4 regions of the Filimonas effusa genome follow, and region 4 is predicted to be linked to each of the others. Evidence: riboswitches for the same ligand, from Rfam matches in the RefSeq annotation. Region 4 holds a riboswitch; each other region holds the start of a gene.
The links. A riboswitch is a leader RNA that binds a small molecule or an ion and turns the genes downstream of it on or off. The one in region 4 is predicted to bind cobalamin.
Positions count from the first base shown of each region.

Region 1: it holds a riboswitch for cobalamin, as region 4 does, so the genes downstream of both, ESB13_RS18560 (TonB-dependent receptor plug domain-containing protein) here and metE (5-methyltetrahydropteroyltriglutamate--homocysteine S-methyltransferase) in region 4, are expected to answer to the same signal.
Region 2: it holds a riboswitch for cobalamin, as region 4 does, so the genes downstream of both, ESB13_RS10660 (TonB-dependent receptor) here and metE (5-methyltetrahydropteroyltriglutamate--homocysteine S-methyltransferase) in region 4, are expected to answer to the same signal.
Region 3: it holds a riboswitch for cobalamin, as region 4 does, so the genes downstream of both, ESB13_RS16595 (DUF5074 domain-containing protein) here and metE (5-methyltetrahydropteroyltriglutamate--homocysteine S-methyltransferase) in region 4, are expected to answer to the same signal.

Region 1 is NZ_SDHZ01000003.1:158,637-162,854, forward strand. It holds gene ESB13_RS18550 (DUF1501 domain-containing protein) at 1-941, shown strand, start outside; gene ESB13_RS18555 (trans-sulfuration enzyme family protein) at 991-2,160, opposite strand; cobalamin riboswitch at 2,208-2,412, shown strand; gene ESB13_RS18560 (TonB-dependent receptor plug domain-containing protein) at 2,527-4,218, shown strand, end outside.
Region 2 is NZ_SDHZ01000001.1:2,821,704-2,825,921, forward strand. It holds gene ESB13_RS10660 (TonB-dependent receptor) at 1-1,813, opposite strand, end outside; cobalamin riboswitch at 1,917-2,124, opposite strand; gene ESB13_RS10665 (RHS repeat domain-containing protein) at 2,548-4,218, shown strand, end outside.
Region 3 is NZ_SDHZ01000002.1:1,331,355-1,335,572, forward strand. It holds gene ESB13_RS16590 (DUF3820 family protein) at 1-229, shown strand, start outside; gene ESB13_RS16595 (DUF5074 domain-containing protein) at 421-1,509, opposite strand; cobalamin riboswitch at 1,683-1,888, opposite strand; gene ESB13_RS16600 (murein L,D-transpeptidase catalytic domain family protein) at 2,079-2,903, shown strand; gene ESB13_RS16605 (hypothetical protein) at 2,917-3,576, opposite strand; gene rpoN (RNA polymerase factor sigma-54) at 3,650-4,218, opposite strand, start outside.
Region 4 is NZ_SDHZ01000001.1:2,290,149-2,294,366, reverse strand. It holds gene metE (5-methyltetrahydropteroyltriglutamate--homocysteine S-methyltransferase) at 1-2,053, opposite strand, end outside; cobalamin riboswitch at 2,200-2,382, opposite strand; gene ESB13_RS08485 (thioredoxin family protein) at 2,534-3,100, opposite strand; gene ESB13_RS08480 (glycoside hydrolase family 28 protein) at 3,374-4,218, shown strand, end outside.

The DNA.
Region 1 (4,218 bases), on a different contig from region 4:
TCCGTGAAAAAAGACTGGCGATAGTACATGGCATAGGTTCACCTAATAATACCCGTTCGCATTTTGATGCGCAGGACTATATGGAATCGGGCACTCCTTTCAACAAGGGAACTTCCAGCGGATGGCTTAACAGAGCCTCAGGATTATTAGGGCACGATGCTTCGCCCTTCAGGGCAGTAAGCCTTACATCGGCCATGCCACGTTCGTTTTATGGCGATAACCCGGCGCTTGCCATCAGCAATCTGCAGGATTTCTCAATACAAATGAAAGGCAATCCGCTTGCTGCCAACACTGCCGCCAAAAGTTTCGAAGATCTTTACGACCAAACCACCTCTTCGCTACTCAGCAAAACAGGCAAGGAAAGCTTTGAAGCTATTAAAATGCTGCAGAAAACCAACGTGCGTAACTATACCCCGGCTAATAACGCTATTTATCCTTCTTCAGCACTCGGAAATTCTCTGAAACAAATTGCCCAGCTTATAAAAATGGACGTGGGACTGGAAGTTGCTTTTGCAGAATCCGGAGGGTGGGATACCCATTTTAACCAGGGAACTGAAAATGGTATTTTCGCCCGTAATGTACAGGATCTGAGTGAAAGCATTACCGCTTTCTGGGCCGATTTATCGGCATACCAGGACCAGGTAACGGTTATGACGATGACGGAATTTGGCCGCACGGTTAAACAGAACGGGACTAATGGAACCGATCATGGCAGGGCTTCCTGCAACTTTATACTGGGCAACGATGTCAATGGTGGAATAGTTCATGGAAATATGAAGCCCCTTTCTGTTGACAACCTCGAAGATGGGCGTGACCTGGCTGTAACCACAGACTTTCGTGCCGTATTCAGCGAAGTGGCCGGTAAACACCTTAATATCAGCAATACATCAGGCTTGTTCCCCGACTGGAAAGGCACACCTATAGGTGTGATGCGCTCGTAATGGCGTATTTACCGGCTACAGCATTGATTCCCCCCGCTGCACCTGGAGCTCATTTCTGCCGGATAGCAGCAAATGCCTGCTCCAGGTCTATAATAAGATAGTCGGCAGCCTCCAGCCCGGTGTAAAGCCTTAACATACGATGCTCCCTGCTGCCTGCAATGAAAGCGGCACGGGGAATACCGGCACAGCGCGGAATAATGAGCGATTCATGTCCACCCCAGCTCACTGCCATAGCGATATGTTTAAGCGATTCGCAGAAACGCTCCACTTCGTCGACGCTTGCGGCCTTGATAACAAAGGTTATTAGTCCTCCTGCCCCTTTCATTTGCTGCTGTGCCAGTTCAAACTGTGGGAAAGCAGGATCCAGGGGATAGATCACCTCCTCTACCCTTTCATGCTGCTTCAGGTAGGTAAGCACCTTAAGCGCGGTTTGTGATGCCTGCTCCAGCCGCAACGGCAGCGTTCGCAGTCCACGTAGTAACAGCCATGCATTAAAAGGCTGAATACCACTTCCGATATTCATATACTCGCTATTGAAAATGCGTTCTATAACGGCGCTACTACCGCTTAATACTCCTGCGATAGTATCGCTATGACCACTTATATATTTGGTAGCAGACTGCAGTACCAGGTCTATACCCATAGCAATAGGCTGTTGGTAGAGTGGTGAACAATGGCTGTTGTCGCAGATTGTGATAATAGAACGCTGTTTTGCAAGGACGGCTATTGCTTTCAGATCCTGCAGCTCGTAGGTCCAGCTGCCAGGACTTTCGAGATAATAAAGCGTGGTAGCTTGTGTAGTTGCCTGCTGAAATTCAGCGATATCCGTTCCTTTTACATAAGTATGTGTTATACCAAACCTGGGCAGAATAACCTCAAACATTTTTTTTGCCCAGCCGTAGGCAGACCTTACACTTACAATATGATCACCTGCTTTTACATTAGCCAATACGGCAGCGAATATGGCGGCAGCGCCGCTGTTGAATACGAGGCAGTCTTCGGCCCCGTCAAGCGCCGCCAGTTTTTTGCGCAGGATCTCTACGGTGGGGTTGAGGCCGCGGCTATACAGCCAGCCGGAGTATTCATCGGCAAATGCAGCTCTCAGCTCATCAACACGTTTGAAGCCGAAATTGCTGGTTTGAACAATGGGAGGCGCCATTGCGCGGAAGTATTCGTCCCGGTCTTCTGCCAGTTCGTTTAATATATAAGAAAGTTCCATATAAGCCTGTTTTGTGTATGCTAAAATAGGCAATCCGGTTTTTCCATTACATTTGCCGCGAGCCAGGTTTCCGCTATGCGGAATTAAAAGGGAAGTCCGGTGTAATTCCGGCGCTATCCCCGTAGCTGTAAAATGTAAAAAAGAAGGTGCACCTTCTTACTGCCGAACCTGAAGCCACTGCCGGTTAGCAACCGGTGGGAAGGCGTTCTGCAGAACACGAGCCAGAAGACCTGCCAGGTTTCATTAGTACTCACTGCGCTTTCGGGTGAAAAGCGAAGAGAGGCAGCTGCACAGCCGGCTGCTATCCTCTCCTCTTTGCATTGAACGCATGCCAGTACCCTTCTGAACAGTTTAAACCAAACATGCATGAAAAAAATCGCCTGCGCTTTTGCAGCATTGGCCATTGCGCAAACAAGCTTCTCACAGGAACCCGCTTCCGGAGAGCTGAACGAAGTGATCGTTACCGCGAACAAAAGAGAACAGAAGCAGAACACCACCGGTAAGGTCATTTCTGTTATCACTAAAGAACAACTTGAAAAAAGTACCGGAAGAACAATTGCCCAGGTACTGAATGAACAGGCTGGTGTTGTTATTAACGGCGCCCTCAATAACGCCGGCACCGTACAATCTGTTTACACCCGTGGCGCCTCATCGGGCAGAACATTGATACTTATAGATGGCGTGCCCGTGAACGATCCCAGCATGATCAATAATGAATATGATCTTAATCTTTTTTCTGTTAACGACGCAGAAAGGATTGAAATATGCAAAGGTGCGCAATCGACACTTTATGGAAGCGACGCTATTGCCGGTGTCATTAACATTATTACCCAAAAGAAAAACATCAACAAACCTGTAAACCTGCAGGCATCTGCTGCGGGTGGCAACTACGGTACATTCAGAGGTAATGCGAGTGTGTATGGTAAAGCCGGTAAACTTAGCTATACTGCCCGTTATGCACGTTTACAAACCGACGGCTTTTCTGCAGCGCACGACAGCATAGGCAACCAGTCATTTGAAAATGACGGGTACAAAGGCAATTCCTCAAACGCGATGATCCAGTACCAGGCAAACAGCCATCTGCTGCTGAAAGCCTTTACCATGTACAATCAGTACAAAACAGATATCGACGCGGGCATTTTCGCTGATGAAAAAGATCATACAGTGGATAACAAAGGGCTTAATACAGGGGCCGGATTTCAATATAAAGACGACTTTATAGCGCTCACCGGCAACTACCAGTACACCCAATCACGCCGTCATGACCTTAGCACCACCGCCTCCAATGATTACCGCAGTATTGCACAGTTTGCGGAGTTATATGGTAATATGCAGCTGGGTAATGGTTTCAGCCTGCTGCAAGGTGTAGAATACAGGTACGGCTCTATGAACAGCGCTTATACCAACTTTGCCGCTCCTGCCTGGAACAGCAATTTTATGGATACCTCCATCAGCCAGGGTTCTATGTATACATCTTTCAACTACAACAGTTCACACTTTAATGTAGAACTGGGAGGCAGGTTTAATTTCCACTCCAGGTACGGAAGCAACTATACTTATACTTTTAACCCTTCGTATGCCTTTAACAGTCACTATCGTGTATTTGGCAGTATTGCTACCGGCTTTAAAGCTCCAAGCCTTTATCAGTTGTTTGATGCTTTTTCGGGTAATCGCGGACTGCGCCCTGAAAAGTCTACCAACTATGAACTGGGTGTGCAGCAGCAATATGCCGCATTCAGTCACAGGATAGCCGGCTTTTACCGGAAGATCAAAGACGGTATAGACTATAACAACATTACCTTCCAGTACTTTAATTTCCTGGAGCAAAATGTAAAAGGGTTTGAATACGAGTTAAACCTTTCAGTTACTAAAAAGCTGACATTAAACGCGAACTATACCTTCCTCTCCGGAGAAGAACATACGCAAAGCAGGGCCACAGTAAAAGACAGCACTTACAAATACCTGCTGAAACGTCCCAAACACAGTGTAAATGCCACTATTGGCTATCAGCTGCTGCCTGCATTATATGTAAGCGTCAACGGCAAATATGTAAGCAAA
Region 2 (4,218 bases), 530 kb from region 4:
TCGATATAAGCGAACCGCTATGCCAGGGAATATAAGCGATCTGGCCGCCATAAGTCAACTTCTGTATTTCAGGATTTTTAGATTCCGTCATGTCCTGCGCCTTTTGATAAGTATAACCAGCCCTTACATTCAATAAAACATTCCCCGGAAACCGAAAGGTCTGATTAGCCACCACATCCACACCCTTTATCTCCACTTTCCCGATATTCATGATCATCCAGCGGTACATGCTATTCCCTTTGAGAACGGCAACGATCTTATCCGTAACCTTGTTATAATAAACATCCGATTGTAGCTGCCAGTCACATAAAAAAGAACTTGGCCGGTTTATGCGATATAAAAAGCCAATATTGTATTGATGTGTAAATTCCGGCTTCAGACTAATATTGCCGATATCGGTATAATACAGGTCATTGAAAGTGGGCATCCGGAATATATTCTTATAGAAGGCCCTGATGTTCAAATCAACTTTCCGAAAAGGCTTGTACGACACAAACACTGCCGGTGTCACTTCATTCCTCGAAGGCGCCGCTACTGCAGAGTCACCAACAGAAGTGTTCCCCCTGGTAATACGCTCATGAACAAACGTACCTAAAACACTTGCCTGCATTTTAAACGCCCCCAGGTCTGCTGCTCCTGCTAATGAAACAAGTGATGTAAACCGCTTTGGAAAAACAAATCCATCCAGGTTAGAATGAAGTGTGTTATACTGGAAATCTGTCGACAAATTAAGATCAACCTTCTTCGACAAACTATATTTATTCGCAACAGAAGCATACCACTCCCGCTGACGGAAATTGTTATCGATATACATTAAGGTCGTATCAGGGTTCAGGTAACGCATATAGTCGTTGGCATACTTTGCATTCACCTGTATATCGTAACCATTCACAATATTCTTCTGAAAAGAGCCCTGCAAAAAGAAGTTCCGGTCCCACTGCCTTTGAGAACGCTTCCACACATTATTGACGATGGCGCCGGGTATGCCTCTTTCTGAATGATAGAAATACCCTTTCACGTTCCACCATCCACGGTTGATATTGCCATACAGCCCGCTTTCAACCCGCTTCGCATCGATATCACCATTTTCCCTGATAGCAGTAGTATCCCAGGCTACATTGCCCGACTCATGAAACACCCTTCTGTAACGGAAAGGATAGCGGCCGGAAGACTTCACATATTCACCACTTAAAGAATAGTTTATGTTTTTCGTTAACTTTTGCTCAAGCAATAAAGAAGGATTGACCAGGTCAAACGAACCCGTTTTAAATACACCTTTAAAATTTGTTCTTTTTAAAGAGTCAAATACCGGCTTCCTGCTCCGCAGGTAAATAGAACCGGATGAACCATAATCTTTGGCAGGTTGAAATATCTCGCTTTTCTGCCCGTTATAAAGAGAAATGGATTCTATATTATCCATCGAAAACTTCCCAAGATCCACCTGCCCGTTTTGAGCATTTCCCAACTGAATGCCATCATAAAATACGCCCATATGATTGGTACCCATACTGCGTATATCTACCGTTTTCAGCCCGCCTATTCCCCCATAATCCTTTACCTGCACCCCGGCAAAATAACGGATCGCATCGGCAACAGAAAAACTGTTTAAACTTTTCAAATGCGCACCAGCCAGCCTTTGCGAAGGAATAACTTCTTTATACCCCGATGTGGAGATAGTAACATGCGGCAACGTTTTAACCACGCTGGTATCCATACGTATAGAATCCCGCCCGGTTTGTTGCGCGTACAGGTTCATACCAATAACTGTCAAAAACACTGCTGCCAGCGTCTTCAATGCCTCTGAATGATCCATCAATAATTGATTTCAGACAGCTTACCGATTGACATACGAAAACAAATAGATACTGAATAGCTTCAGCTCAGGTTGTATTCAAAGCCCCATCCTCGAAAGCTTTAAAAAAATATGTGCAGTGGCAGGTCTCCTGACTTATTCTCACTTTAGACGGCCTTCCCATTTTTATTCACTAAAAACAGTGGCGAACAGATTGTCAAAGTGTTGTTATAGAACTTACAGTAGCGGGTCTGTTCAGGATTTACACCTGATTCCCTATTAATCCTAACATCGTGAAATTTATGCTAAGAACCATTTGCGCCGTGAAAATACTACAAAATATTGATTTTTATTAAAGAGTTGCAGATTGGTGGCGACAGAGGCTACAAACCATGGGTTCAAAATAACCTGTAAATTGTGACATAAAAAGACTGGGCTATGCCTATTAGTAGTTGCTGTAAACAACAACTACTAATAGGCATACTCATTTTATATACTGCGTGTATAGGTTTAAAGCGTATTTCTTCGCAAATGGGTTGCCTGTGGATGTGATTGGAATATATGGGAGCCAGTGGGTGTTTTTTATAGCTCATGGGGTATTTTAGAGATAGGGGGACATCAGGGCTAACCTATGGACTGGAAGAATTATCGGCATTCTTCCCTGAAATGCAGGACGCTGATTTGAGGTTAGCCGGTAATTTTCACTTGTAAATCCTTTTTATAAGTGGTAAATTAGGGCAACCCAAACCTAATTCATGACAACCTATCGCCACCAGCTAAATGCTCACCTGTTCCGGGGAAACTACCTGTTATTTTTACTTATTGTATTTCTTATTGTTTCGTTATTTGTTCGGAGAGTTGATGCGCAGTCGTTTCGGATGGAAAGCGATCCTAATGTGCATATTTACCTGAAGAATGCTGTAGCGCAGAGAGCCGGATGGCGCGTGTGGGGCAACCGACAGATTTCCGGCTTCATTAATATGGCGGTGGTAAACGAGGTTTCGCATAGTTTGTATTTATTTAATACCTATGGGCGATTATTTGATTCGACGGTGTTAACGGCGCATGATTATGCAAGTCTGGTAGATGGTACGACGGATGTGTTTGGCTGGTACCGCAACAGGCTGGATAGCATTTGGCGTTGTATAGAGGATATAAAGCTAAAGTTGCGCTTATTATCGCTTTCTGGAAGCAAGAACTTGCATGGTTCTGGCATTAGAGAAGAGCGGATATCACTGAAAAGTGAGGGTATGCCGGATGTTATACAGGCATTAGAGCAAGAGCAGAAAGCATTGGCATTGCAGCGGGCTATCGTGCAGATGCGTTATAATAGAGTTGCTGATAGGAGTACACCTATCACAGACCGGCGGCTACTAGGGGCTATGCTAAAGCGAAAGGACAGTACACTTTTTTATGCTGCTGACCCGTTAGCTAAGTGGCCAATGATGTCGCTACGGCGTACAGATGCGATGTTGCGTATTTATGACAGGTGGGGAAAAGTAACCGACAGTCTGAAACTGGTAAATAGCGCTTTGCTGACGGAACAGCGGATCAATCCTTTTGAATTGTACCGGGTTTGGCAGGAACGACGGCACCAGTGGCTGCTGAAGGAAGTGCAGGCGCTGCAGCGGAAACAATCAGTTCATAGTTTGAAACAATATCATCAGGCATCTTACCGGAAAACGCAGGAGAGGTTAAGGCTACTATACGAGGAGTTGGATGAACTGGATAAGCAGGTGGAAGGTAATATTGCGCCAGATGAAGCGGCGCTTTTGAAGGCGGTACAGTTAGAATATAGCAGCCAGGAAGGATGCTATAGTTACCTGTCAGGACTTGGGGTAAGCTATTCTTATGCAACTATCCGTGGCGACAAGCGATATGAACTAACAAATCACTTAAGTAATGTGGTAACAACTCTGACAGACAGAAAGGTGCCTGTTAGTAGTAACGGCACAACGATTGAGTACTATATTGCAGATGTAGTATCGGCACAGGATTATTATCCTTTTGGGATGATACAGCCTGGGAGGAATTATAATATTGAGGGGTATAGGTACGGATTTAATGGTCAAGAAAGTAGCAAAGAAATTAACGAGAATAGCTATACTGCATTATTTTGGGAGTATGATGCAAGAATAGGCCGCCGCTGGAATTCTGATCCTATCTTTAAAGCATATGAATCTCCTTACTTATCTTTCGGAGGCAATCCAATTATAAATATCGATCCTGATGGAAGTGATACGATTAATATTACCCGTACAACAACAAGAAAAGCTGGAGGTGTAATAAAAAGCGGGTTAGATAATTTTCCATCCAGGAGGATTCCGGACGTAATCACCAGAAGAGGGGATATTGCTATCGCTGCTGCCGAGGGAGATGATGTATTCAGAATTACAAATGTCAATGTTATTATTGATGAGAATGGA
Region 3 (4,218 bases), on a different contig from region 4:
GGAAATATTTCAGCCTGACTCTTCAATATTAAAGGAGCTAGTGACGATGAAGATGCCATTTGGCAAGTATAAGGATACGGTGTTGTGTTATTTACCGGTATCGTACCTGGAGTGGTTTCAGCGGAAGGGGTTTCCGAAGGGAAAGCTGGGAATGTTGCTGGCGACGATGTACGAGATAAAAACGAACGGATTAGAAGAACTGTTAAGCCAGGTCAGGAAGTCGTTATAGTATCATTTGCATTTTACCGGTATCAACTGGCTGCTGGGCGTGTGCAGCCAGTGCTGCACGAGCGCAGCGATACCAGTAATAGAATTATTTATGAAACGGTTACTGTGCGCCCCGGTTAACGAAGCGCGACTTATACCGCCATATACGAATGAAGGGCAAAAAGAGTTTGCCCCTATGCCCCAAAACATTTACTAATAGAACACAGGCATTGCCGGGAAATGCCATCCGTTATACGTCAATGTTTTTTTGAGCTCACCTGTGGCGGCGTTATAAAAAAGCACCCTATTGATATTACCTGTATAGGCGCCATTAAGTGTAGTGACAATAAGTTCGTCGGCTGCCTTATTATAAGCCACTGCTTTACCATAGCAATACTGGCCTTCGGGTAATGTGATAAAAGGGGTAGTGGCTGAAGCGGTATTTCCCACAACATATTTATAGATCCTGGTAGCGCCGGTGAAGCTTTTGTTTTCGGCGTAGAACACTGCATTTTCCCTGGTTGAGCTGGTTATAGCGGTAGAGCGCCAGGCGCCATAGGGTGAAACAGCGGTGAACGCAAGTTTCACCGTATCGGCGGTGAGGGTTTGGGCGTTGATCTTCAACAAATTATTTCCAGCTATTGCCCAAACACCTGAGCCATCGCCAGAGACAACAGGTCCCATTTGAACGTTTGCAAAAGATTTGACGGTACTGAATGTATTGTTATTCAGGACTACGAGGCCGGTTTTCTGCGAACCGACAAAGAGATACGCGCCCGTTTTAACCATATCGCCGATAGCGCCGGTGATTTCGGTTACTTTGGCGCCAAGAGAAAGCGGGGATAATCCTAAGAGATAGAGGCCATTTGTGGTACCTAACAATCCCTGGTCGTCGTTGAGGCCGAGGAAAGAGACGCCATTGTTGCCCGGCAGGGGTTCAATACGGTTGATTTCCTTCATGGTAGCGGGGTTAACTACTACGAGAGGGCCACCCACTTTTACCACCATGTACATTTTATTATTGAAAATAGTAGCGTATTGGAGGGTGGAGGTAATGGTACCCAATACTTTATCGGGATTTTCGGCCTGATAAATATTAGCCCGGAGAGAGTCGCCCCGGTGGTCGTAGAAGTAAACGGTGCCGGTTTCGTGGCCATACCAGCCTTCATTGATGATAAAGAAGCCGTCCTGATATTTACCGATTTGAGCGGGCGTATCGTCTTTTTGACAGGAGAACAGGAGTACAGGGATTGCGAGCAGGCAGAGCGCCAACCGGCTCCATGAGCGAGACATTGTTTTCATTATATCCATTTTGGTTTAAGACAGGACTGGCAGAAACAATGCTATGGGGCAACTATAACCTGGTGAGGTATAGCGACTACTGTGCTATACTGTCATTACAGCCATTTATACCATAAAATGTGAGAAAGCGTTTATGCTCTTCAATCATTCATGCTTCAATCCCCGGAAGCGTTGAATCCAAGTTGCTAAAGGCAGGTCTTCTGGCTCATTTTCTCTGCCGGGTGACCTTCCCGTGACATGGGTCACAGTGGTATGGAGTACGGCAGTGGTAAAAGTGGATCTTACCTGAAAACTTACAGCTGCGGGACAGCCCCGGATTTACACCGGGTTCCCTTTTAATTCCCGTTGGAAGCGGGAAACCAAAAGCGGCGGCAAATGTAGGGAATTGTTTGAGGAATGTCATAAAACCCGGGAATTGTTAAGGGAAGGGAGGAATGGCGTTAAAAATCCATAAACAGTGGGCAAAATCTTAAAATATTATGAAGAACTGCAATAAATTTACCATTCTGAGCATTAATAGTATGTCGTAATAATTCAATAACCACCCCAACTAAAAAGGAAAGAACTCGATGAAAAAAGTAGTGTTTGCGGTAGCTGTGTGTGTGTGTGCTTTTACATCTATTGCGTTTACAAGTGCCCACCGTGCGAATGACAATGACGGAAAAAAATTCCCCTCCCTATTACCCGACAATGCTAATGCGGTTCCAGCCCGCCGGCTTTCTGATTCCATCTATACCCGTTTAGGTTTAGACAGTAATGGCTTAAGCCGTGAGGCTTTTTTCAAGGCCTATAAGGGTTATCAGTATCTGCTGGAAAAAGGTCAACTGGCGAAACCAGACCTGTTATCAATTGTAGATATGAGCCAGAGCAGTACCAAAAAGCGTTTATACGTTATAGATATCGCTCATTCCAGGGTATTATTCAATACCTATGTATCACATGGCCGTAATTCCGGCGGAGAATATGCTACAAGTTTTTCGAACCTGAACAGTTCACACAAAAGCTCGCTGGGCTTCATGATCACCGCCGAGACCTATACAGGCAAAGCCGGTTACAGCATGCGTTTTGATGGAATGGAAAAAGGCATTAACGACAATGTACGTATGCGTGATATTGTAATGCATGGCAGCACTTATGTAAATGCCAGCCGTTGCGAAAGTGCTATGGGCAGAAGTTATGGCTGCCCTGCAGTTTCTTATTCTGAGCATAAAGATATTATCAATACGATCAAAGGTGGCAGTTGCTTCTTTATCTATCATAATGACAACTGGTATCAGCGCAGCTCCAAGATATTGAATGCCAACTTCATGTGGCCTGCTTTAAAACCTGCTATCGCGCAACAGCCTATAGCCGCCCAGGAGGCATCACCCTTAGCGGACGCTGCCAAGGGATAAGCAAGCTTTTTGATCAGAAAATCATAGTAAAATAGTACGCAATAAACTGGCAGGTAACCCCTGCCAGTAGTCCTATATAGACCTCTGCAGCAGCGTGTTCGCTCAGCGCCAGCCTGGCTGTACAAATAAGGCCGGTAGCCACTACAGCAACAGAAATATCTGCGCCCAAGTGCATGCCGTAAGTAAAACAGGTAAGGATAACGAAAGCCATTGCGCCTGCCGCCCCCATAGCGTGCATACTGATCTTCAGGAAGTTATTAACGACCAAACCGGCTACTGTTGTTAAGAAGATACCCAGATAGAAGCATTTGATCACTATTGGCTGATCGGTGAAATTGCGGCTGAGATACCACATCCACCAGTAAAAGAACATTGTGATCATATATGGCACGATCCTGTCTTTAGGCGTACGCAGCATAATGCTATTGATGAATTTAAGTCGCCATAGCAGCAATACGGCAAATGCGGGGAAGAAGGCTGTCATCCAGAAGACGCTAAAGATCCTGTAACGCACTGCGACGGGGGAAATGCCTGCAAATTCGTAGGGAAAGCGAAAAAGCAGCCATAAAAAAACGAAAGTAGGTATAAACAGCGGGTGGAAAAGATAGGACACCAGTTTTGCCAGTAATTTAACCGGCATGGGCTGCGTTGTAACAGTTTGATTATCAGACATTATATTCAATTGGGCCGGATACAACCGGAATATACTTTAGGGAAAACAGCCGCGTAGAGGCCGTTTTCCTGTTTTATAATTCTTTTCGCAAACGCGCTACGGGAATATTGAGCTGTTCCCGGTATTTGGCAACGGTACGACGTGCAATATTATATCCTTTTTCCTGAAGGAGCTCAGTAAGCCTTTCGTCGCTGAGTGGTTTACGTTTGTCTTCGCCTTCGATGAGATCGCTGAGTATTTTCTTGACTTCGCGGGTACTCACTTCTTCACCACTTTCGGTGCTAAGCGATTCGCTGAAGAAGAATTTAAGGCGATAGGTTCCGAATTCAGTTTGAACGAATTTGCTGTTTGCCACGCGGCTCACGGTAGAGATATCGAGCCCTGTAACCTCTGCTATATCTTTGAGGATCATTGGTTTAAGGTTAGTTTCATCGCCTGTGAGGAAGAATTCGCGCTGGTATTCCATAATTGCGTTCATGGTACTGAGCAGGGTATGTTGCCGCTGCTTGATCATATCGATGAACCATTTGGCCGAGTCGATCTTCTGTTTGATGAACATGACCGCTTCTTTCTGGCGTTTATCTTTTTTAGCCCCTTTGTCGTATTCACGGAGCATATCGCGATAACCTTCGCTGATGCGGA
Region 4 (4,218 bases):
AACGCGATGTTTCAATAGTAATGACATCTGCATCCATATCGGCGATATGCTGTATGATGTCATTGAATTCGGAATAACACATATGCGTGTGTATCTGTGTATCGTCCTGTACACCACTTGCCGATACCCGGAAGGCACGTACAGCCCAGTCGAGGTATTGTTGCCAGTTCTCTTTACGCAGTGGCAAACCTTCCCGTATGGCAGGCTCATCTATCTGGATGATTTTGATGCCTGCTTTTTCCAGGTCCACCACTTCATCGCGAATCGCCAGCGCTATTTGCGTACAGGTTTCGCTCCGGGGTTGGTCGTTACGTACAAAGCTCCATTGTAAAATGGTGACAGGGCCGGTAAGCATTCCTTTCATCCATTTTGTTGTAAGTGATTGCGCATAACTGCTCCACGCCACCGTCATAGGAGCAGGGCGATGAACATCGCCATAAATAACCGGTGGTTTAACGCAACGGCTGCCATAACTCTGTACCCAGCCGTTTTCAGTAAATACAAAACCGGCTAGCTGCTCACCAAAGTATTCAACCATATCATTGCGCTCGAACTCACCATGTACCAATACATCCAGTCCTATCGCTTCCTGCCAGCGAACCGCTTTCTCCGTTTCGTCCTTCAGTAGTTTGTTGTATTCAGCGTCGGTAAGTTCAGCCTTCTTCCACCTGGCACGCCAGTTCCTGACTTCTTTGGTTTGCGGAAACGAACCGATAGTGGTAGTCGGAAATAAAGGAAGTCCCAGCGCCGCATGCTGCTTTTCTTTACGCAGGCTAAAGCTGTTTATGCGCTGCGCATCCTTTTCCGTGATCGCCGCTACACGTTGTTTAACGGGCTGGTTATGTATCAGCGAAGAAGTTTGCCTGTTGGCGATACATTGCTGATTTTGTACCAATGCTGCCTGCAATTCCGAAGAATTGTTGCCGTTGGCAAGTTGCCGCAGCGTATTTACTTCATACAGTTTTTGTTTTGCAAAAGCCATCCACTGCTTGATCTCGGGTGTCAGCACCTTTTCATTGGTTTCCAGGTCAAGGTCACAGGGACTGTGCAACAGGGAGCAGGAGGGGGCTATCCATATTCGTTCCTTACCCAGTGCATTAACGGCTTTGTTGATGATGGCAAGTGAATGTGAAAAGTCGTTTTTCCAGATGTTCCTGCCATCTACTACACCCAATGATAACTGCGTCCTGCTTTTCGTGAATTCAGTAGCAAGAATGTCATCCAGTTGCGCCGGGCAGCGCACAAGGTCCAGGTGTATCGTGTGAACCGGTAAACTCAATACGGTAGAAAGATTCTTTCCATAACACTCGAAATAACTGCTGAGAATGATATGCAGTTGAGGCAGCGTTTGTTTTATTTTCTGGTAAACCTTTGTAAAGGTCTGTCGTTCTCTGTCCGACAGATCCAATGCCAGGCAGGGCTCATCGAGTTGTATATAATAAGCTTCATGCTGATCCAGTTGTTTCAGAACTTCCAGGTAAACCGGCAGCAGGTTGTCTATCAGGTCCAGCCTGTTGAAATTGGCTTCTTTTTCTTTACCTAGCAGGAGGAAAGAGATAGGCCCTAACAATACCGGTTTCGCCTGTATGCCTTCTTTATTTGCCTCCAGGAACTCTTTTACAACCTTCTGGTTAAAGAAACTGAACTTCTGGTTGGCCTTGAATTCGGGTACGATATAGTGATAGTTCGTGTCGAGCCACTTGGTCATTTCCATGGCGGTAATATCCACACCTTCTTTCTGGTAACCGCGCGCCATGCTGAAGGCCAGGTCCAGGTCATTTAGTTTTTTATCTACGATAAGTGTATGATAACGTTCTGGAATGGCGCCTGTTAGTAAGCAGGTGTCGAGTACATGGTCATAGAAGGAGAAATCATTACAGGGTATCCAGTCTATACCTGCCTGTTTTTGTAGTTGCCAGTTGTAGGAGCGGATCGTTCTGGCAGTTTGTTCTAACTGGTGAGCTGGAATTTTCCCGGCCCAATACTGTTCATTGGCTTTTTTGAGTTCCCTGTGTTTTCCAATACGAGGGTAACCCAGATTGTGTGTTTGCATCTTTTTTGTTTAGTCGTGAAACAATGAAATATGCACTTGCTAACAGCACAAGCTATATGGAAACAGGAGAACAAGAGGGTAGGCATGGACATAGGTTGTCCATCTTGAATAAAGTTCAATGCCCGACTTGCCCTGTTTCGTGAAAGCTTGTCATTAAGATAGAGGCAAGTCTCCTGGCTTGTAACATTTTACCTCCTTCTCATCCCTTTGGGGGACAATGGATTTGCCTGGTAAAACCTTTACGTTACTTACAGTTGCACGTCAGCCCGTGATTTTCACACGGTTCCTTATTAATTCCTGTCAAGGAAACCTATATCCGATTGATATGTATGCAAAGAGCGGCAGCAAATATAGGGGATCTCAGTTAGGTAGCATAATTATGCTTAAAGCAGTCTCGATGCACTGTGCAGCTACTTTGTCGTTACCGCAACGCACAAGTCAGGAGCTGCCTCAGCACCAATCTGCTCCTTTTGGTTGTGCTTACTGCATGTCATTAAAAACCAGCAGCAGCTCTTCCTGTATCGCTACTCCCTTATTGTTATTATACCAGTGCTGGATCTCTTCTTTTACTTTGTCGAAGCTGGCCTTCTCCTGCATCAGGCTGTCGTAGATCTCCTGGCATCCCGCCGGACGGGGTCCCCAGGTGGCCAGGTCATGTCCCTCGGTATTCTTGATAACTAGTTTGGGAATAGATTTTCCACCCCTTGTAAGATAGCTCTCAATTCGATGGGGTTCACTATCTCTTAACTCGTAACTGAGCGTGATGAGCGGGTTTTCCCGGCTTAACAGCTCTATAAACGGAACGCTATGGGCAGCATCGCCGCACCAGGGTTCCGTGATCAGTATCCAGTGCTGCGGCGCACCAATGCTTTTTACCTTTTGAATCAATACTTCAGACAACTCGCCGGTTTTTAGCCAGCGGTTCATCCTATGCCAGTTCAGCTTTGTATAATCAAAGTAGTCGGGGTTATTGTAAGGCGCAGCCAGTTCAGTACTTTCTTTGGCTACTATATCCTGGAAATAGGCAACGTATTCAGAAAATGTCATAATTGTTAGGTGTTAGAGCTATAAACGTTTACCCGCAAACGCGTGCTTGGCGCCGGCGGGCTGCAAATCTAATGATGCAGAACCAAACGGTTTAGGTTTACAGCATTTAATAACAAAGATCTGAACCAGATATAACATAAAGGTTAACTGAATGACCTGCCGCTTTTGCCTGCATCCGGTGGAAAATACCTAAAATCGGTTTAATTTCGGCCGCGCAGCGGCTGTTTCTAAGGTAAACGGCTTTATAACCCAACACAGCTTAATAAAGGTCTGATGAAGTTTTATAACATAGCCATTCTCTTCGTTTCTTGTTTTGTAGCTTGTATCAACGGCAGGTCCCAGGGTTTGACAAGGACAGAAAAACGTGATGAGATCCTGAAGAATATCGTTCCTCCCAAACTCTCTCCCAATACCTTCCGGTTAACGGATTTTGGCGCCAGGGGCGATTCCATGACCAATTGTAAGCCGGCTTTCGATAAAGCCATCGCCGCCTGTAAAAAGAAAGGTGGCGGCCGCATCATGGTCCCTTCCGGCATTTATATCGTGAACGGTCCCATTCATATGGTAAGTAATACCGCTATAGACCTCGCAAAGGGGGCAAAACTCGTTTTTGGAACCAATCCCGATCATTATCTTCCCGCCGTTCCAACAAGCTGGGAAGGCACCTTTCTTTACAACTACAGCCCACTCATTTATGCTTACCAGGCGGAGAACATTGCTATCACCGGCGAAGGAACTATAGATGGTAATGGAAAGGAAGGCTTCGCTAAATGGTACGACCTTCAGAAGCCGGATCAGCAACTGAGCAGGGAGATGAATCATAGCGGCGTTCCCGTATCCCAACGCCAGTTCGGAAAAGGCCATTACCTGCGCCCGCAACTGATCCAGTTCTTTGAATGCAAAAACATCCTGGTAGAAGGTGTCACCATTCAAAACTCACCATTCTGGACCGTACATTTCCTGAAGTCGGAAAACATCATCGCAAGAAAAGTGAAGTTCAATGCCTTCAATAAAAACAACGACGGCTTCGATCCGGAGTACTCCAGGAACATACTGATAGAAGATATCGACTTCAATAATGCCGATGATAATGTGGCTGTCAAAGCCGGCCGGGATCA